3 regions of the Paenarthrobacter sp. NyZ202 genome follow, and region 1 is predicted to be linked to each of the others. Evidence: riboswitches for the same ligand, from Rfam matches in the RefSeq annotation. Region 1 holds a riboswitch; each other region holds the start of a gene.
The links. A riboswitch is a leader RNA that binds a small molecule or an ion and turns the genes downstream of it on or off. The one in region 1 is predicted to bind S-adenosylmethionine.

Region 1 (6,506 bases):
AGCGGCCACGGCGGCCATCAGCAGGCCGCGGACAACCTTCAACGTGGTCAGCGCACGCCGGTGTTTCGGCGCGCGCGGCGTCTCACTTTCCGGCTCCACGGCTCTCCATTCCTTGCGCCCCGGTCACGCGGGCCGCGCGGAGGACGAACCAACATTACGGGCACCTGCTCTATGGCGTCCATTCACATGTGCCCAGGAAAGGCCCGTCCTAAACGATCGCGGCGCCGAAAGCCAGCCCCAACCCGTAGGTGGCGGCCGCTGCCCCCAGGCCGATGGCCAGCTGCCGCAGACCCCGGCTGAGCGGCGATGTTCCGGACAGCAAGCCCACGACGGCGCCCGTCGCCAACAGTGCGATGCCCACCAGCGCACCGGCTACTGCCAGCGCGGCCACGCCCGTCATGCCGAAGATGAAGGGGATGATGGGGACGATGGCTCCGGAGGCGAAGAAACAGAAGCTGGACAGTGCCGCTCCCCAAGCAGACCCTACGGTTTCGTGGTCGTCGGTGGGCGGCTTTTCCGGCTGCAGGGACAGGCTGGGGTCGCAGTCGCAGCTGAACAGGCCCAGGCGTTCGGCGGCGCGGTGTTCGGCTGCCTCACGCGTCATGCCGCGGGCCAGGTAGACCAGCACGAGTTCGTTGTGCTCGATGTCCAGTGACGGTGCCGCGGTCAGCGTCGCCTGGGTGGGGAGGGTGGCGCTGAGCAGCTCCCGCTGGGACCGGACGGATACGTACTCGCCGGCACCCATGGACAGCGCTCCGGCGAGAAGGCCGGCCACGCCGCTCATCAGCACCACGGAACTGGGAACGCCGGTGGCCGCCATGCCCATGACCAGCGAAAGGTTGCTCACCAGGCCGTCGTTGGCACCGAACACGGCTGCCCGGAAGGTGCCCGACAACCTGTTCCGCCCCCGGGTTGCCAGGCCGCGGACAACTTCCTCGTGGATCTGCTCGTCGGCCACCATGGCGGGCGTGGCGGCCGGCTCGGCACCGTACGGCGACCTGCCTTCGGCCCGCTGCGCGAGCGCAAGGACAAAGACCGATCCGAAGTTGCGGGCGAGGAAGCCCAGGAAGCGGCTCCGGCCGGATGCTGCCTTGGGCATTCCGGCGTGTTCGCCGAGGAGTTTGAGCCAGTGGGCCTCGTGGCGGCCCTCGGCTTCGGCCAGGGCCAGCAGGATCTGGCGTTCTTCGCCCTCACGCCGCTGCGCGAGTTCCCGGTACACCGCGGCTTCGGCCCGTTCGTCGGCCAGGTACTGGCGCCAGCGCTTGATGTCGGAGGCGGACGGCGGTGGCGGCGTTTCCGCTGCCGGAGCTGATTCCGCTGCCGGGGCCGTTTCAGGGGCGGGACCCGGAGCGGGGCTCAACGGATCATGGGATTCATGGTGCTTCTGCACGTTATCTCCTGTGCTGGGTGGGGTGGTTTCGGCCCCATTGCACCGCCCACTGTACCGCTTATTTCCGCGGTTTTTTGGCCGGTATTCCTCAACCGGAATGTTCGGCGGACCTTAATTCGGAGCCCCGCTCCACCTGCGTTCCGACGTGCCGGTCGGGTGTCTTGACCGTTCGCCGGGGCCGGTGCTCAGATGGAAGGACAGGGGCGGGGGACTCCCCGCATTCGGCCGAAGGGCTGCTTGCCGGCCCACCACACGGAGGTTGGAGCATGAACAGCACCGAACCGCACGCAAGCCACCCCGAACGGGCAACCATCGAGTCGGATCCTGCCTACGATTACGGCGAGGACCAGGAAGTGGACGAACCGTGGGTTGAGGAAGTGGACGCTCCCGACGACGACGAGCGGGTGGTCCCGATCGACGACGCGGACGACTTCCGCGAGGACGACGACGAACTCTAGTCCTGCATGTCGCTCAGCAGGAAGTGCCGCTCGCGCCCCCGAGGTTGTCCGACGGCGGCAACGGTCACCGTCAGCGTCCGCATCGCGCTGCACCATCGCGTGGGACGGACCGCTTGGCCCAGGGCGCGTTCCATCCTGTGAGCGTCCGCGCAGAGGAACCGCTGCAAGCGGCCGTCCAGGAACAGCGTCACGGTTCCCCTGACAACGTCCACGCCGGGAACCACCGGCACGCCGGGACGTTGGGGGAGGGCAGGGGTGTTTGTTTCGCTCAGGGGGTGGGCTTGGAACGGCAAGGATGGATCTCCTGGGGAGTGCTCTTGCCCGCTCGGTTGTCTCTGGTCCGGAACGGGCCGCTTCCTCATCCGAACCACCCGTGAACATGGGGTTGGTGTGTGGCCAGTCGGAGCTTGGCGCCACCTCTCTTGAAGCTGGCACCACCCTACCGCATGGGCCTTCTTGTTCCGGTCCCGTCCGCAGGAACACACTGTTCAAGGAAGCATCAGCCAGCACCAGGAGGCCCAATGCCCTCGATAGAGAAAAGCGTGGATATTCCCCGGCCCCAGCAGGAGGTCTTCGACTTCCTGGCACGGTTCGAAAACTCTCCACCTATGATGCTTTTGTCATTTCGTCCGGGCCGCTCGGCGATGCTCCGCCAGGGCTGGGAACCCGGGGCCGGGGAACCACCAGGATCATGGGGCGGCAGTTTGACTGGATGGTTGAATATACGGAATTCGATCCACCCCGCCGCATGGTGTCCCGCTCGATCGAAGGTGAGCGGGATTTGACGGCGACGTTCACCCTGGAATCCGTTGGCGGCGGGACCCGCGTTACCGAGCAACTGCGGCTCAATACACCCATGGAGGGCCTGATGGGCAAACTGCCTGGGCCGCTGGTGGAATGGTTCCTGGGTCTGTCCCTCCGCCGCAACCTCAAGAACCTCGCCAAGGTGCTGGCTGCCTGACACTGCCCACCCACAGCACCCGGGCAACGAGAGGTTTGCCGGATTCGGTCCCCTGGCCCGGGAAAACAACAAGGCGGCGCTCCCCGCAAAGGGAAGCGCCGCCGTCGGACGTTGCTGGCAGAAGCTGCAGCTACTTGGCCGGTGAGCTCAGCTCATCCTCGGCCACGCGGGTACCGGCAACACGGTCCGTCCAGGCCCTCATGACCGCAGGGTCGGTGGGCTTGCTGAACAGTGAAACAGCCACGTAGACGATCGCAGAGGCGAGCAGGCCGTAGTAGATGGGCTCGTTCGCGTAAATGCCGTCCAGGGGAGCCTTGGCGTTGATCTCAAGGATGATCATGGTGCCCAGGGTGACCACGGAGCCCACGGCCATGGACGCAGCGGCGGCAATTCCCGTGCCACGCTTCCACACCAGGCCACCGATGATCGCGACCAGGAGGCCGCCCACCAGGATGTCGTACGCAATGGTCAGTGCCGCCACGACGTCCTTGGTGGAGATGGCGATGATGATGGCCAGGATGCCGAGTCCCAGGACCCAGTAGCGGTTGGCCTTGACGTCGTGCTCAGGGTTGTCGGAGTCGTCGGTGTTGACGGTCTTGCCGAACCAGCCGGCCACGAACGGGAGAACGTCGGCGCGGGCCACGGTTGCCGCTGCGATGAGTGCGCCGGAGGCGGTGGACATCATGGCTGCGACGGCTGCGGCGAGGACCAGGCCGCCGATGCCGATCGGGAGCAGGTTGGTGGCGACTTCGGCGTAGACGTCGTCCTTGGCTTCGATCTCGATACCGGACAACGCAACGCTTGCAGCCATGCCGATCAGGGCGCCGGCCAGGCCGTAGAGGATGCAGTACACGCCTGCGGTTGCGCCGCCCCAGCGGGCTACCTTGGGCGTCTTGGCCGTGAAGACGCGCTGCCAGATGTCCTGGCCGATCAGGAGCCCGAGCGTGTAGACCACAAAGTACGTGATGATCGTCTGGAGGCCGATTCCGCCGATGTCGAAGAAGCTTTCATCAACGCGTGCACGGATGCCGTCCAGGCCGCCGGCAGCGTTCATGGCGAACGGAAGCATCAGGAAGAAGATGCCCACCGTCTTGATGACGAACTGGACCTGGTCGGCCAGGGTGATGGACCACATGCCGCCGATGGTGGAGTACACCAGCACGATCGCACCGCCGATGGCGATGGCCAGCCAGCGCTCCCATCCGAACAGCACCACGAAGATGGTGGCGTAGGCGCCGGTGGACGTGGCGCACAGCATCAGGGTGTAGGCCAGCATGACAATGCCGGAGGTCTGCGTCGCCCTGCTGCCGTAGCGAAGGGTCAGCATCTGGGAGACGGTGTAGATCTTGAGCTTCTGGATGGTGCCGGCGAACAGGAGGCTGAGCAGCAGCACGCCTGAACCGATGGCCACCACCAGCCACATGCCGGAGATACCGAACTTGTAGCCCAGGCCAACGCCGCCCACGGTGGATGCGCCGCCAAGGACCACGGCGGCCATGGTGCCTGTGTACAGGAAGGGACCCAGGCGGCGGCCGGCCACCAGGAAATCGCTGTTGTTCTTGGTGCGGGACTTGCCCCACCAACCGAAGGCCAGCATGGCCAGCAAGTACACCACCACGATGGCGATGTTTATGAACGAAGAGTCCATGAGTGGCTCCTTGGAGCTGATGCACAGAGGTTGGGATTTCCGGCGCTGTGTTGGGCTGGCCGGAAGCTCTGTGCGTGATGACGGGAGATTGGCTCGTGTTGTGTGCCTCACAGACAACACTTGTTGCCTATGAGGATATGTTGTGACTGGAGTAACAGTCAAGGTCCTTTGGTTATGGTTACGCCGGAACCGCGCTGCGCGGAAGATGATCCGGCTACTATTGCTCCAATGACAGGGCCGCATGGCAGGCCTGAAAGGTTCGTGAATGAAGGCTCTCCCCGTTGAACCGAGCAACGTCCCCGTTGCCATCGGTTCCCGCATCCGCGCCGCGCGGCAGGCCCAGCGGCTGACCATTGAGCAAGTGGCGGATGCCACCGGCCTGACCAAAGGCTTCCTGAGCCGCGTGGAGCGGGACCTCACCTCGCCGTCGGTCGCCTCACTGGTTACCCTGTGCCAGGTGCTTTCAGTGTCGGTTGGCGATTTGTTCGCGGCGCCGGAAACCCACCTGACGCGGCGGGATGATGGTCCCCGCATTTCCCTGGGTGGCCAGGGCATCGTTGAACGGCTTCTCACCGCGCGATCGGAGCGCCGGCTGCAGATCCTGCAGGCAACCATCGAACCGCATGGCCGTGGTGAGAATGAGCTCTACGCCGTGGACTGCGATGTTGACGTCCTCCATGTGGTCAAGGGACGTATCAAGCTCATCCTCACCAATGAGGAATATGACCTTGAGGAAGGGGACACCCTTTCCTTCCCCGGCCGGGAACCACACACGTGGATCAATCCCACCGATGAAACCGTGGAAGTGCTCTGGGTCCTGGTTCCGGCAGCCAGTCGGTAATTTTTCGTCTCCGCGAGATGGCACGTAATGACAATGTTTGGGGGAAACATTGTCATTAAGTGCCATCTGGGCGGGGATTGCTAGCCCACGTGGACCCAAGGCCTGCGGGTCACGTCCGGTTCTGCTTCCCGAAGCACTTCGCGGGTCACGGGAGCGATCTCGCCTTCGCCGAAGAACAGGAATTTGCTCAGGTTGGAGATGGGGTTGCCCTCTGTCCACCGGAAGTAGATGTGCGGCATGTAGCCGGTGACGTCCCGGATGTGGAGGAGAACGGCTGCCAGCGTGTTGGGCACGTTGTTGCTGTGGACTTCCAGGATCTTGAAGCCGTGGCGCTTCCTGCCCACCACTTGGAGTTCCTGCTCGAAGTCGGAACTGTCGTCCACGATGATCTCGATGAATACGGCGTCGCTGTCCACGGGCAAGTGGTTGGCTTGCTGGGCGTGCCGCAGCTTTTCCCGGTACCGGCTGGCGCTCAGGTGCTTGGGCTCGTGGGCGATGATCCGCACCGGACCGTCAGCGTTGTTAGCGGTGAATTCCAAGGCCGCCTCGTCCATTTTGATGTGGGTGGCCCTGAGCTCGAAGGCCCGTCGTATCCGTGAAACGAAGCTGACCGTCACGATGCCCAGGATGAACAAGGCTGCAATTTTCAGGCCGTCGGGACGCTCGATCGAGTTGACCACCGTGGTGTAGATGAACGCCAGGGAGACAATGCCGAAGCCAATGAACTGGCCGCGCTGCTTCTTGCGTCGCGCTGAGAGGGTCACGGCGATGGAAGCGGAGGTGATGAGGACCAGCACGCCGGTGGCGTACGCACCGCCCTGCGCGTTCACGTCCGCTTGGAAGATGATGGTCACGGCGAAGGCGATCACGGTGAAAACGAGGACCAGCGGGCGCAGTGCGCGGGCCCAGGCGGGGGCCATGCCGTAGCGGGGAAGGTACCGCGGGACCAGGTTGAGGAGTCCTGCCATGGCCGACGCCCCGGCGAACCACAGGATGGCGATGGTGCTGATGTCGTAAACCGTGCCGAATCCGTCACCCAGGAACTGATGGGCCAGGTAGGCAAGGGCGCGCCCCTCGGCCTTCCCACCTGTTTCGAATTCCGCTGCGGGAATCAGCATCACGGTGGTGAAGCTGGAGGTGATCAGGAACGAACTCATGATGATGGCCGCCGTGGTCAGGAGCTTGTGCGCGCCCTTGATCCTGCCTGC
Region 2 (6,506 bases), 1.1 Mb from region 1:
CGGGCTGCGGACAGTTTGGGGATTCTCATGCGACGTTTTCGCTTTCAGTGAGTTCGGGGCTGGTGAGTGAACCGCGACGGGTGAGGGGCTCACGGAGCCCGAGGTTTTCGCGGAGGGTGGAGCCTTCATATTCGGTGCGGTAGACGCCGCGGTCCTGGAGCCTGGGGACAAGTTCGTTGACGATCTCGTCCAGGCCGGTCGGGACAATCCAGGGCGTGATGTTGAAACCGTCCACGGCTCCCGCGTGGGCGTATTCGGCGAGCTTGTCCGCGACGTCGTCGTAGGAGCCCACCAGTCCACGGCCGTTCAGGCGGGAACGGGCAGCCACGAATTGCCGGATGGACTGGCCCTTGTCTTTGGCCTCATCACGCCACTGGGTTGCGAGCTCCTTGGCGCTCTTGCCGTGGAAGGCGTTGCCGCGCGTGGGGTTGGTGACGTCCACCACCGGGTCGATGTCCGGGAGCGGCCCGTCCGGGTCATACCCGGTGAGCGTCCGGCCCCAGAACTGCTCAAGGTACGCGATCGCGGTTTCCGGGCCAACCTGTTGTGAACGGACCCACTGGTGCTTCTCCTCGGCTTCGGCGGCTGTGGCGCCGAGGATGAATTCCTGGCCGGGGAAGATCTTCACGTCATCGGCAGGGCGGCCGGCTTTGAGGGTCCTGGCCACGATGTCCTCGCGGAACTTCTTCGCGTCCTCCAGCTCGGGGTGGGCCGAGAAGATGACGTCGGCGTTCCTCACCGCGAAGTCGCGGCCGTCCGGTGAATCGCCTGCCTGGAACAACACGGGGTGGTGCTGGCTGGAGCGGGGTAGGCGTCCGGTGATCTCGACGTCGAAGCTTTGATCCTTGCGCTGTACCGGACTGATGCTGCCCTCAGCGAGCCAGCGGGCCTCGTTCCGGGACCCGGCGATTGCGCCGTCAGCCCAGGAATCCCAGATGGCCTTGGCCGTCTGGACGAACGCTTCGGCCCGGACATAGCGGTCCTCGTGCTTGAGGAACCCGCCGCGCCTGAAGTTGGCACCGGTCCATGCATTGTCCGTCGTGACGATGTTCCACGCAACCCGGCCACTCGACAACAGATCGAGGCTGGCGAGGCGGTGGGCAAGGTCCGCAGGGTCGTTGTACGTGGTGTTCTGCGTGGCCACCAATCCGATGTTGGTGGTGATGGCTGCCAGGGCGGCCAGGGCGGTCTGCGCGTCCGGCCGCCCTGCGACGTCCAGGTCGTGGATCCTGCCCAGGTGTTCGCGGAGGCGGAGGCCCTCGCCGAGGAAGAAGGCTGTAAAAAGGCCTCGTTCGGCTGTCTGTGCCACGCGGCGGAAGGATTCGAAGTCGGTCTGCGAGCCGCTGGCCGGGTCCTTCCACACCGTGGTGTGGTTGACGCCCTGGAAAAAGACACCGAACTGGATCCGGCCGTTGCCTGCGATGCGGTGATGCTTGGTCATGGTTCTGCTCTCTGCCTTGTTCTTGGCCTTGTTCAGGCTGCGGCGTAGCGGTTGGCGGGGCGTGGAAGGCGGAAAATTTCGCGCAGCGTCGTGCCTGGCTTTGGCGGCGTTACGAGCCCGGACTTGTGCAGTTCAGGCAGCACCTTGCGGGCAAGCTCCGGCAGGTCGATGTCCAGCACTGCGGGCTTGAGGCGCACGCCGTCTGCGGCTGCAAAGAGCGCCGTGAGGAGTTCCACGAGCCCATCGGGATCGCCCACGTAGCGCGCTCCGCCCTGCCACTTTTCGTGGGCATCAAGCTCCGCAAGCCGGCTGGCTGCGGTTTGCCCCCGGGCGTCCAGGATCACATCCAGTTCAACGACCGTCCGCTGCGCACCTGCCGCCGCTGCCTCTTGTGCTGCCTGGGCCAGGTCGTCGGCCGTGCCGGCGGAGACCAGGGCCACGTCAGCTTCGACGGCGGGAAGCAGGCTTGCGGGGGCGAACACCACCAGCTGGCCCTGGAGTGGACGCGGAATGATGGACGGGCCCTTCACGGCGAACCGCTCGCCTTCAAAATCGGCATAGTGCAGCTTTCCGCGGTCCAGGTAGCGGCCCGTGGCAACGTCGCGGATGACAGCGTCATCTTCCCAGGAGTCCCAGAGCCTGCGGTTGGCCTGGACAACATCGGCTGCCTCGCTGATCACTTCGTCCCCGGGAAGCGGCGTGCGGCCCACGGACCGGGCTTCCGCGGCAAAGTTGTCCGCGTTGACCAGCCAGCCGGCCCGGCCGTGCGAGGAGTAGTCGAGACTGGCCAGCTGCGTGGCAAGGTGGAACGGCTCGGTGAAGAGCGTCCCTGCTTCCGGGACCAGTCCCAGGGAGCGGGTGACGGGCGCGGCAAAGGCTGCCCGCTGGATGGCATCGAGGCGCACGGGAATTCCGGTGGTTCCTTTGTCCACCACCCGGCTGTCCTTGAAGGTAGCCAAGTGGAAGCCGGCAATATCGGCGGCCTGGACAGTCTCCCGGATCCGCTGGCCCCCCAACAGTGCCTGCGGATCATGGAGGGCCTTGCGCCACGCAGCCGGGTGGGCCCCATCGCCGTCGAGCTCCAAAGCAACTACACGCGAACGGAAATCAGGATTGGAAGGCATGGTTCTCTCTTTTCAGAGGCCGCGGTGCGGCCGGTTGACATTCGCTTGCCGCTTTTGCGGCCAGGTCTGTTTCCGGAGCACCCCGCCACACAATGCCTGAGGGTTGCCGCAGCGCGAGCCGGTCCTTGGCGCGCTGACTCTTGACCTGGGATTGAATCTAGGAGCGTGTCCAAGGAATGTACAAACCGGCCCGACGCGGGAAGTCAACCCGGGAAACACCGCGTCAAAGGGCTGCCAAGTTCGTCATTTTTCACCGATCCGGGAGTCCTGTGTGACTTTCCGTTGCGTGGGATTGAGCCGGGTTGAGTCCCGTTGAGCGCGGTGACAGAACAGCTTTGGCCCGGCCTTGAGGCTCCGTAGTGTCGTGCTATGCCAAAGCCTCCCGGGACCCTTGTGCAGGTCCACGATCCCAGCCTGATGTCCGCCACCCAGAGCTCCATCCGCCCGTTGGTCCCATGACCGTCCACGAATCAGTCCTGGATGCCATTGGCGCCACTCCCCTGCTCCGCCTGAACAAGCTCGGCGGCGGGGTGCGTCCACGCATCTACGCCAAGCTCGAGTTCCAGAACATCGGCGGCAGCGTCAAGGACCGCGCCGCGCTGTCGATGATCCGTGCGGCTGAAGAGTCCGGACTCCTGGAGCCCGGCGGCACGGTCGTTGAGGGTACCAGCGGCAACACAGGTATCGGGTTGAGCCTTGTGGCCGCGCAGCTGGGCTACCGCTCGGTGATCTTCGCACCCGCCGCCACCGCCGCCGAGAAGATCAGTTTGCTCCGTGCCTACGGTTCGGAGGTGCACTTGGTGGCTGATTTCGTGCCACGCTCGGACCCGGCCCACCTCGCTAACCGGGCGGCGGCGTTCGCAGCCTCTACCCCGGGCGCATGGCTCGCACTGCAGTACGACAATCCCGCCAACCCCGCCGCCCATTTTGCGGGGACGGGACCCGAGATCTGGGCCGACACCGAAGGGGCCGTGACCCACTTCGTCGCAAGCGTCGGAACCGGCGGGACCATCAGCGGCACGGGACGGTACTTGAAGCAGGCCAGCGAGGGGGCGGTGCAGGTCATCGCCGCCGACCCGGAACACTCCCGCTACGGCGGAGGCAACGGATCCCTCAAATACACCGAAGGTGCCGGGCATCCCCTGCACCCGGACTCCGTTGAAGACCTCTGGCCCGAGGCCTTCGACACCGCCTTGGTGGACAAATACTTCAGCATCAGCGACCGGGACGCCATCTTCACTGCCCGCCGCGCTGCCCGCGAGGAAGGCTTGTTGATCGGCGCCACCGGCGGCACAGCCCTGGCTGCAGCACTGCAACTCGCCGAAACCCTGGACGGACACCACACGATCGTGGTGGTGGTGCCGGACTCCGGCCGGAACTACCTCTCCACCTATTTCGACGACGCCTGGCTCACCTCGCTCGGCTTCCTGGAACCCACGACGCCGGAAGGAACCGTTCGCTCGCTGCTCGCCACCGCGCCTGCCGGGGTCCAGCTCCTGGCGAGTACCCTGACAGCGGCGGAGGCCGCCGTCGTACTTCATGCCCGCCAGGTGGCTCCCGCCGAACCGGCATTCCTGGTTCTGGACCGCGGCGACACCTTCGGAACCGTCCACCCGCGCGAGGTAGCGGCAGTGGTGACGCTGGAGTCGTTGAGTGCTGTGGACGATGCTTCCCCGGCCGTTACCGCGGGACTCGGGTACCGCACACTGGCAGCGGGTCTGCCCGCCCGGGAAGCGGCAGGTTCCGGGGTCGTTGCAGTGCTGGTCGATGGCCGGATATCCGCTGCGTTCCGCGGGCAGGCACGCGCATGAACGCGCCTCCTGTAGCCAAGCGAACCACCGTCAGCCTCTTTCAGCCCATCACCCTGGGACGGCGGACGTTCGCCAACCGGCTGTGGCTTTCCCCGATGTGCCAGTACTCCGCAGCGGACGGCGTTCCGGGACGCTGGCACCTGGTCCATCTCGGGGCACGGGCGTCGGGCGGCTTCGGCCTGATCTTCGCCGAAGCCACGGCCGTTTCTCCGGAGGCACGGATCTCCCTGGGCGACGCAGGGCTGTGGAACGACCACCAGGAGCAGGCCTGGCAGGACATCGTCGATTTCGTCCACGAACGCGGGGCCAGGATCGGCATCCAGCTTTCCCACGCAGGCCGGAAAGCGTCCCTGCGCTTGCCTTGGGAGGCGGCACCGGGCGCCCTGCCCCTTGAAGACGGCGGTTGGACTCCGCTCTCTGCCTCCCCCTTGGCCTTCCCGGGATCGCCCGAACCAACGCAGGCCACTGAAGCGCAATTGCAAAGGATCGTGGACGACTTCGCCTCCAGCGCCGTCCGTGCCCGCGGTGCCGGGTTCGACGTCGTCGAAATCCAGGCCGGGCATGGTTTCCTGCTGCACTCCTTCCTCTCGCCGCTCTCCAATGAACGCACGGACCAATACGGCGGCCCGCTCCGAAACCGGGCGCGGTTGTTGCTGGCAGTTGTGGATGCTGTCCGGGATGTCCTCGGCAGCACGGGCCCCTCGCTCTTCGTCAGGCTTTCGGCAACGGACTGGCTTGAGGACGGCCTCACTGTCTACGACACCGCTGAGGTATCAGGTTGGTTGCGGGAACATGGCGTGGATTTGGTGGATGTTTCCAGCGGCGGCCTCCTCCCGGCCGAGATTCCGCTCGGTCCCGGATATCAAGTGCCCCTCGCCCAGCACATCGGTGCCAAAGCGGAAGTGCCGGTTGCCGCCGTCGGACTTATCACGTCGCCGCAGGAAGCGGAAGAGATTGTGGCCTCGGGTACTGCCGACGCGGTTTTCGTCGGGCGGGCGGGGCTGGCAGACCCGGGGTTCGGGCTGCGGGCCGCGCACGAACTCGGGCACCAGCCGGCGGAAGAGCTATGGCAGAAGCAATACGTACGCGCGATCTGGAAGTAGGGGATTTCCATGAGCAAGTTTGCACTCGGTATTGAATTGGACGGCGACGGAGCCCACCCGGCTGCCTGGCGCCACGCCAACCACCCGCCGACGGAACTGTTAACGCCACAGCGCATCGCCGCCGTCGCGTCGAAGACAGAAGCCGCCGGTTTCACGTTCGCCACGTTCCGTGAAGGCACACTGCACGGCAGCCCCAACGTCACGGGACGCCTGGACACCACGGGAGTTGCGGCGTTCGCAGCTGCCGCGACGGACCGGCTGGGTCTGGTTCCGGCCATCAACACGATCCACGCGGAACCCTTCCACCTGGCCAACCAGCTCGCCAGCCTGGACTGGGCAGCGCGCGGCCGCTCAGGCTGGCTGGCCGAGGCGTTGGAGTCGCCAGCGATCGCCGCGGGCTATGGTTCTGAACCGGTCCATGACCGCAACGCGGTCCAACGCGAGGCCGCGGAGGTAGTCGCGGCTGCACGTCGGCTATGGGACACCTGGGAGGACGGCGTCTTTATCGCCGACACCGCCAACAACCGCTTCCTGGACCTCGACAAGTTCCACTACGCGGACTTCGCAGGCGAGTTTTTCTCCATCAAGGGACCGTCCATCACACCCCGGCCACCGCAAGGCCGGCCGGTGGTGTTCGGTCGTCCCGGGCAGTTGGCTGCTGAGCTGCCGGACGTCGTAGTGGTCAGTGCCGCCACTGTCGCCGGTGTCGCCACTGCAGCGGCGGACCAACGACGGCGGGGCGTCCTTCGCGTTGTGGCTGACCTCGAGATAGTGCTCGACGCCGGCACTTTCCTGGCCGACGAACGTCTCCGCGCGCTGGACGCGGCTTCCCCGTGGCCGGCAGCGCCGGATGTATTGCGCTTTGTGGGGGACGCGGGAGGGTTACGCGTCCTGCTGACTGAGCTGTCCGGCGTCGTGGATGGCGTCAGGCTGCTGCCCGGCGTCCTGGACATCGAACTGGAAGTGCTCGCCGCCGAGGTAGTCCCGGGCCTCATCTCCAACGGGGTCTTTGTTCCACCGGCCGCAG
Region 3 (6,506 bases), 1.8 Mb from region 1:
CCACTAGCCTACCGTGGCGGCGCAGATCGGGCCTTTCGCGCCCGCCAGGTCTGCGTCACGTACGGCAGCCCGACGGTCTCTCCCGGCGCGTGGCCGAGGTGCTCATACAAGTACCATTCGAGGTTGCCGGTGACTTTCGTCCGGGTGGCCTGGTTGGCGCGCAGGTAGTAGCTGCGCGACTTGGCCAGCTCGATGATGTCGGCAGGGGTGAGGGTCTCCTGCCACGCCGTCAGGTGGCTTTCAAGGTCCACGAACTCCGGTCCGACGACCGGCCGGAAGTCCGGTTTGTGGACGTCGCCCGCATGCATAATGCGCGACAAGCGGTGTACCCAGGGAACGGACGTGTCGAGCTGGTTCCAGATCAGTCCCAGGACCCCGTCAGGCCTGAGGATCCTGGCGATTTCCGTACTCGCTTTGAGGGGTTCGCACCAATGCCATGCCTGGGCGACGCTGACGACGTCGAATGCTGAGTCCGCCAGCCCTGTTGCCTCTGCCGTGCCCTCCAGCGCGTTCACCTGCGGCCAGGTTTTCCGCAGTTGCTCCAGCATGTCCCGGGAAGGGTCGACGGCGGCCACTTCCAGTCCGCGGTCGAAGAGCAGCCCCGTGAATTTTCCCGTACCGGCACCAACGTCCGCAGCGAACCTGGTTCCCGCCGGCAGGAGCCAGTCAAGCGAGTCCGCGGGGTAACCGGGGCGCACCCGGTGGTAGTGTTCGCCGCCGTCCTGGAAGCTCTGTCCCAGTTCCTGCCGTCGTTCATGATGCAGCCTGGGACCGCTGGCGCCACCGGATACACGATGTGGACTGATGGCCACGCAAGGACTCCTTCGGAAGCTTGAGACCGGGGTACCTTACGAATTTACCGCAAGAGCGGTGCGATTCAGTGGCCGCCCGCCTCACCCAACTAGGTCGCAGTTGTGCGCGTTTTGAGGGGTCAAAACGCGCTCTGCTGCTACTTAGTTGGGTCGGGAGTCGTTCCAGGGCGCAGGCTAGTCCACGGTGCAGGGTGCGGCGCCTGCGGTACCCGGGGTGTTCGGGGCCCATTCCGGGTAGGTGCGGTGGTCGTTGGCCGGTACCCAGCGGCCTTCATCCACCACGTAGTCCCAGCCCAGGCCGGTGCGCTTGAGTTCTTCGATGCCGCGCAGCAGGCGCCCGGCGTCCTCCAGCCTGGAACCTACGCCGAAGCTGGCGCGCAGCGAACCCGAGGGCAAGCCCAGGCGCTTGAGCAGCGGGTGGGCGCAGAAGCGGCCGTCGCGGAGGCCCACACCGTGCTCTGCAGCGAGGTAGGCGGCCACCAGTCCGGCGTCGAATCCTTCCACCGAGAAGTTGACCACACCGATGGTATCGGTCGAATCGCTGAAGATCCGGTGGACGCTCACGCCGTCAATGGCCTGCAGGCCTTCCACCAGGTAGGCCCGGATGGCGGCCTCGTGGTTGTGCCATGCCTGCGGATCGAGTCCGGAAAGTACCTGGGCAGCGCGGGCGAGGGTTGCTGCACCAAGCACGTTGGGGGAGCCGCCTTCGTGGCGGGCAGGGCCGGTTGCCCAGCTGACGGAGTCCAGGCGTGCCTCGCGCACCGCTCCGCCGCCGGCAAGGTGCGGGGTTCCGGCGTCGAGCCAGTCCGGGCGTCCCACCACCACACCCGCGCCGAAAGGTGCATAGAGCTTGTGGCCGGAAAACACGACATAGTCGACGTCGGCCGCGGCGATGTTGATGGGGCGGTGGGGTGCCAACTGTGCGGCGTCAACAACGATCCGGGCACCGTATTCGTGGGCCAGGGCTGCGAGTTCCTTGATGGGCAGGATTTCGCCGGTCACGTTGGAGGCGCCGGTAACAGCCAGCAGGGAGACGCCACCCTGGCTGAGTTCTCCGCGGATTTTCGCGATGGTGCCGGCAAGGGTGGTATCAGCCACCACGCTGCGGTGGGGAACTCCTTGCCACGGAAGCAGGTTGGCATGGTGTTCGATGTCCAGGTACAGGACTTCACCGGTGTGCTTGCCATCGATCTGTGGCAGGCAGCCTGCCAGCAGGTTCAGCGAGTCGGTGGTGTTACGGGTGAAGATCACGGAATCGTCAGGACGGCCGCCTACGAACCCGCGAACGATGTTGCGCGAGTTTTCGTACACCGAGGTGCTGATCTGCGAGGCATAACCGGCGCCCCGGTGCACGCTGGCGTAGTAGGGGAGGACCTCGTTCAAGTAGGCTGACACGATGGTCAGGGCCGGTGCCGATGCTCCGTAGTCAAGGTTGGCGTACCGGACGTGACCGCCCTGGATCAGTGGTGCCTGCAGCTCGGCGCCGGTGACGGCGGCCAGTGGCCTGCCGGCGGCAAGCTCCTGCCCGGGGGACGGCTGGATCGTGGAACTGAACGTAGCTGTGCTCATGTGACCTCACTCAAGAGGGACCCCGCAGGGGATCCGCGCTTGCCGTATCCGTTCCGGACCGGCCTGGTCGTCACCCGGGGCACCCCACCGCGAATGGAGGGTTGCCGGCCAGCAAACCGGGGTTTTGCGCTGGCACTCGTGACCTGTAAATGAGGTTAGGGCACGCCCGCCGCCCGTTTCAAAGCCGCCCGGATTGTTAAGCGCTTTATTACGCCGGTTGAAATTTGGCCGATTTGCCGAACAAACAGACGGCGGATGCCCCCGAAAGGTGGCATCCGCCGTCGAAAATTCTGCTTGGCTGCCAGGTGGCAACCGTGGCATTAGCTGCTAGAGGAGGTCGTCAACCTCGGGGTTCAAGCGCTTGAGGACTTCGGAATGGAGGATCGAATTGGTCGCCAGGGCGTTGCCACCGAAGGGGCCATCCTCACCTTCAAGGGAGGTGAACCGGCCACCGGCCTCGGTGACGATGGGGACCAGGGCCGCCATGTCGTAAAGGTTGAGCTCCGGTTCGCAGGCGATGTCCACCGCGCCCTCGGCAACAAGGCAGTATGACCAGAAGTCCCCGTACGCGCGGGTGCGCCACACGTCTTCCGTCAAGCCCAGGAACTCCTCCAGGTTTCCGCGGTCCTTCCAACCCGACAGGCTCGAGAAGGACAGGGAGGCATCGGCCAGGTGCGAGACGTTGGAAACCTTGAGCCGTGTGGCCGACGCCAGGGAACGGCCGGTGTAGGCTCCCATCCCTTTTGCAGCCCACCAACGTTTGCCCAGGGCGGGAGCGCTGACGACCCCCACCACTGGCTCCCCCTCGTCAACCAAGGCAATCAGTGTGGCCCAGACGGGAACTCCGCGGACAAAGTTCTTAGTGCCGTCGATCGGATCGATGATCCAGCGCCGCGAGCCGTGACCCGTGCTGCCGAATTCCTCACCCAGCACAGCATCCCGCGGCCGGGAACGGGACAACTGGCCGCGGATTGCTTCTTCGGCGGCCTTGTCGGCATCTGTGACCGGAGTGAGGTCTGGCTTGGTTTCGACCTGCAGGTCCAGGGCCTTGAAGCGGTCCATGGTCTGGGCATCCACTGAATCCGCCAGGACATGGGCAAGGCGAAGGTCGTCGTTGTAGCTGGAAACGGGTTGGGTCATGCCACCAAACTTATCGTGAAACGTTCCCCCGCAGCGGGACGTGAAGCCCGCTGGCTAGTTGACGGTTCCCAGTTCCTTGGCTTCCTTGGCCTCCAGCCTGGGGTCTGCGCCAAGGAGTCGTCGCAGTGATGCCAGCCGGGCCGGACCGGAGGGACCCGCGTGGCCCTCGTTGACCCACGCATCGAGGCCGCAGTTGACCGCCCCGGCGTCGTGCTTGCAACCGCGGTCGCAGGCGTCGGTGCCGGGCTCCAGGTCCGGGAACGAATGCAGGATGCGGTCCGGATCCACCAGGGCCAGGCCGAAGGACCGGATGCCGGGAGTATCAATAATCCAGCTGCCGGACGGGGCATCGGCGAGCTTGAGCGCCAGGGCCGAGGACGAGGTGTGGCGCCCGCGGCCCGTGACGGCGTTGACGCCGCCTGTGGCGCGTTCGGCACCGGTCAAGGCGTTGACCATGGTGGATTTGCCGACGCCGGAGTGACCCAGCATGACCGTGACTTTGCCGTCCAAATGGCTGCGCAGACTTGCCACGGCTTCGCTGTCCAGGCGGGCTGACAGGCCGTCATCCGACCGGGCATCGATGCCGGATGCGGCTGCGTCCGCCGTACGGCTGATGATCACGGGGAAGTCCAGGCTCACGTAATTGGCCAGCAGCTCAGACGGATCCTTGACGTCAGCCTTGGTGACGAGCAGCAGTGGTTCAATACCTGCGTCGTATGCGGCCACCAGGGCCCGGTCAATGAAACCGGTCCGGGGTTCGGGATTGGCCGCGGCCACTACAACCACCAGCTGGTCGGCGTTTGCCACCACCACCCGTTCAATGGGGTCGGTGTCATCGGCGCTGCGCCGCAGGACCGTGCTGCGCTCCTCTACGCGGACCAGCCGGGCGAGCGTGTCCGGCCCGCCGGAGACGTCGCCGACCAGGGCCACGAAGTCACCGGGGACCACAGGGGACCGGCGAAGTTCGCGGGCCCTGGCGGCGATGACCGTCCGTTCCTGCGGGGTGTCTTCGGCCACCACGGCCGTATAGCGGCCACGGTCGACCGTGATGATCCGGCCGATCACGGCGTCGTCGTGGCTGGGGCGGTCCTTGGTGCGGGGCCGGGAACCTTTTTTGTTGGGCCGGATCCGGACGTCGGACTCGTCCCAGGAGCGTGCGTCGCGGGCCATGGTCAGGCGCTGGCTCCGTTGGTGCCCTCGCCCTGCTGCAGCATGGCCTCCCACATCAGCGGAAAGTCGGGCATGGTCTTGGACGTGGTGGCGATGTCTTCCACCTGGACGCCCGGGACGGCGAGGCCCAGGATGGCTCCTGCGGTGGCCATTCTGTGATCCGCGTAGCTGTGGACCACCCCGCCATGAAGCGGGGCAGGGCGGATGACCAAGCCGTCCGCTGTTTCTTCGGCGTCACCGCCCAGGCGGTTGATTTCCGCGACGAGGGCAGCCAGCCGGTCGGTTTCATGGCCCCGCAGATGGGCAATACCCGTCAGGCGGGATGGTCCCGACGCCAAAGCGCACAGGGCGGCCACCGTTGGTGCGAGTTCGCTGGTCTCGTCGAAATCGCCCCCCTTGATGTCCGGACCGCCGGTCACGGTCAGCGTGCCGTGGTCCAAGGTGACCTGCGCACCCATCGACGCAAGGATGCTCCGCCAGAGATCGCCCACCTGGGTTGTTTCGGATGGCCAGTTGGGAATCCGCACGGTTCCGCGGGTCGCCAGTGCTGCCGCCAGGAACGGGCCGGCGTTCGAAAGGTCCTGCTCGATTCTTTGGTCGAAGGCCCGGATGGGTCCGGGCTCGACGCGCCAATGGTTGGGAACGGAATCATCGACCCTGGCACCGACGCTCCGGAGCACAGCAACCGTCATGGCGATGTGGTCGAGACTTGGTACGGGTTTGCCCACATGTTCCAGGTGCAGGCCTTCAGTGAAACGTGCCCCCGCAAGCAGCAGGGCGGACACGAACTGGGAAGAGGCACTCGCGTCGATCACCAGGTGGCCCCCGCGCACCTCTCCGGTGCCTGCCACAGTAAAGGGAAGGGCCGACGGCGTCCTGCCGCCTTCCGTGCCCACCGGCACCCCGAGCGCTGAGAGGGCTTCGATGATGGTTCCCATAGGCCGCTTGCGGGCGTGGGGATCACCGTCGAAGAGGGTCGTGCCCTTCCGCAGGGCGGCCAGCGGAGGGACGAATCGCATGACGGTTCCGGCGAGTCCGCAGTCGATGGCTGTGTCTGTGCCCGACGCCGCCTGGTCCATGGGCGTGATCTCGAGATCAGGTCCGTAGTCGCCGTCGCCGGGTACTTCAGTGACTGTGGCACCCAATTGCCTGAGCGCCTGGATCATGAGCACCGAATCACGCGAATGCAATGGTGCCCGGAGCCTGGAAGGGCCGTCGGCCAGGGCCGCGAGAACCAGGAAACGGTTGGTCAGGGACTTGGACCCCGGTACCGTGACGGTGGCGTCCACGGGTGCCTGTGCAAACGGAGCCGCCCAAAGCGGCAATGCAGGGGCGGAGCCTGCCGGCCCCGGGTGTGCTGCGGTGGTACCTGTCATGCTTCCTTATGCTCCAACTGCGTTATCGACGGCTTTGCGTACGGCTTTGTCTGCCCGCTTGATCTGCTTGCCGGTGACCTTCCGGGCGTCCGCCGCCAGGTGCTCTGCCCGCCAGGCAAGACTGGGCCGTCCCGCGGTGTCGACGGCGGCCAACAGCACGCCTCCGGTCAGGGATATGTTCTTGAGCAGCTGTGCTTTGCGTGCGGTACGGCCTTCCTTGGTGCTGATGTCCGCCGAACGCCACTCCACGAAAGTGTTCAGCGCCGATGTCACGGCCAGGACGGTGGCCGCAAAGCGGGACAGCTTGCCCAGGCCCAACAGGGCGCCGGCGCCCAACTGTGCTCCGCCGATGACCCGGGCCAGCACCTTCTCGTCCGCGGGGAAGGGCAAGGACTCGGAGGCGCGCCGCAGGACAGGGGAGAGTTGCCGGGCAGTGTCG

Region 2: another riboswitch for S-adenosylmethionine. It lies ahead of ACPFL9_RS10205 (LLM class flavin-dependent oxidoreductase); the one in region 1 lies ahead of ACPFL9_RS05340 (hypothetical protein).
Region 3: another riboswitch for S-adenosylmethionine. It lies ahead of ACPFL9_RS13525 (aminotransferase class V-fold PLP-dependent enzyme); the one in region 1 lies ahead of ACPFL9_RS05340 (hypothetical protein).

What each region holds. Positions count from the first base shown of each region.
Region 1 covers NZ_CP187556.1:1,110,924-1,117,429, forward strand. The annotation lists gene ACPFL9_RS05325 (matrixin family metalloprotease) at 1-99, opposite strand, end outside; gene ACPFL9_RS05330 (VIT1/CCC1 transporter family protein) at 209-1,390, opposite strand; gene ACPFL9_RS05335 (hypothetical protein) at 1,657-1,848, shown strand; gene ACPFL9_RS05340 (hypothetical protein) at 1,845-2,141, opposite strand; SAM riboswitch class IV at 2,157-2,276, opposite strand; gene ACPFL9_RS05345 (SRPBCC family protein) at 2,237-2,809, shown strand; gene ACPFL9_RS05350 (sodium:solute symporter) at 2,940-4,457, opposite strand; gene ACPFL9_RS05355 (helix-turn-helix domain-containing protein) at 4,723-5,298, shown strand; gene ACPFL9_RS05360 (amino acid transporter) at 5,379-6,506, opposite strand, start outside.
Region 2 covers NZ_CP187556.1:2,196,587-2,203,092, reverse strand. The annotation lists gene ACPFL9_RS10215 (ABC transporter substrate-binding protein) at 1-29, opposite strand, end outside; gene ACPFL9_RS10210 (NtaA/DmoA family FMN-dependent monooxygenase) at 26-1,441, opposite strand; gene ACPFL9_RS10205 (LLM class flavin-dependent oxidoreductase) at 1,474-2,565, opposite strand; SAM riboswitch class IV at 2,602-2,711, opposite strand; gene ACPFL9_RS10200 (PLP-dependent cysteine synthase family protein) at 3,021-4,376, shown strand; gene ACPFL9_RS10195 (NADH:flavin oxidoreductase/NADH oxidase) at 4,373-5,479, shown strand; gene ACPFL9_RS10190 (LLM class flavin-dependent oxidoreductase) at 5,489-6,506, shown strand, end outside.
Region 3 covers NZ_CP187556.1:2,909,916-2,916,421, reverse strand. The annotation lists gene ACPFL9_RS13530 (class I SAM-dependent methyltransferase) at 9-812, opposite strand; gene ACPFL9_RS13525 (aminotransferase class V-fold PLP-dependent enzyme) at 987-2,381, opposite strand; SAM riboswitch class IV at 2,412-2,525, opposite strand; gene hisN (histidinol-phosphatase) at 2,709-3,521, opposite strand; gene rsgA (ribosome small subunit-dependent GTPase A) at 3,576-4,691, opposite strand; gene aroA (3-phosphoshikimate 1-carboxyvinyltransferase) at 4,694-6,067, opposite strand; gene ACPFL9_RS13505 (DoxX family protein) at 6,074-6,506, opposite strand, start outside.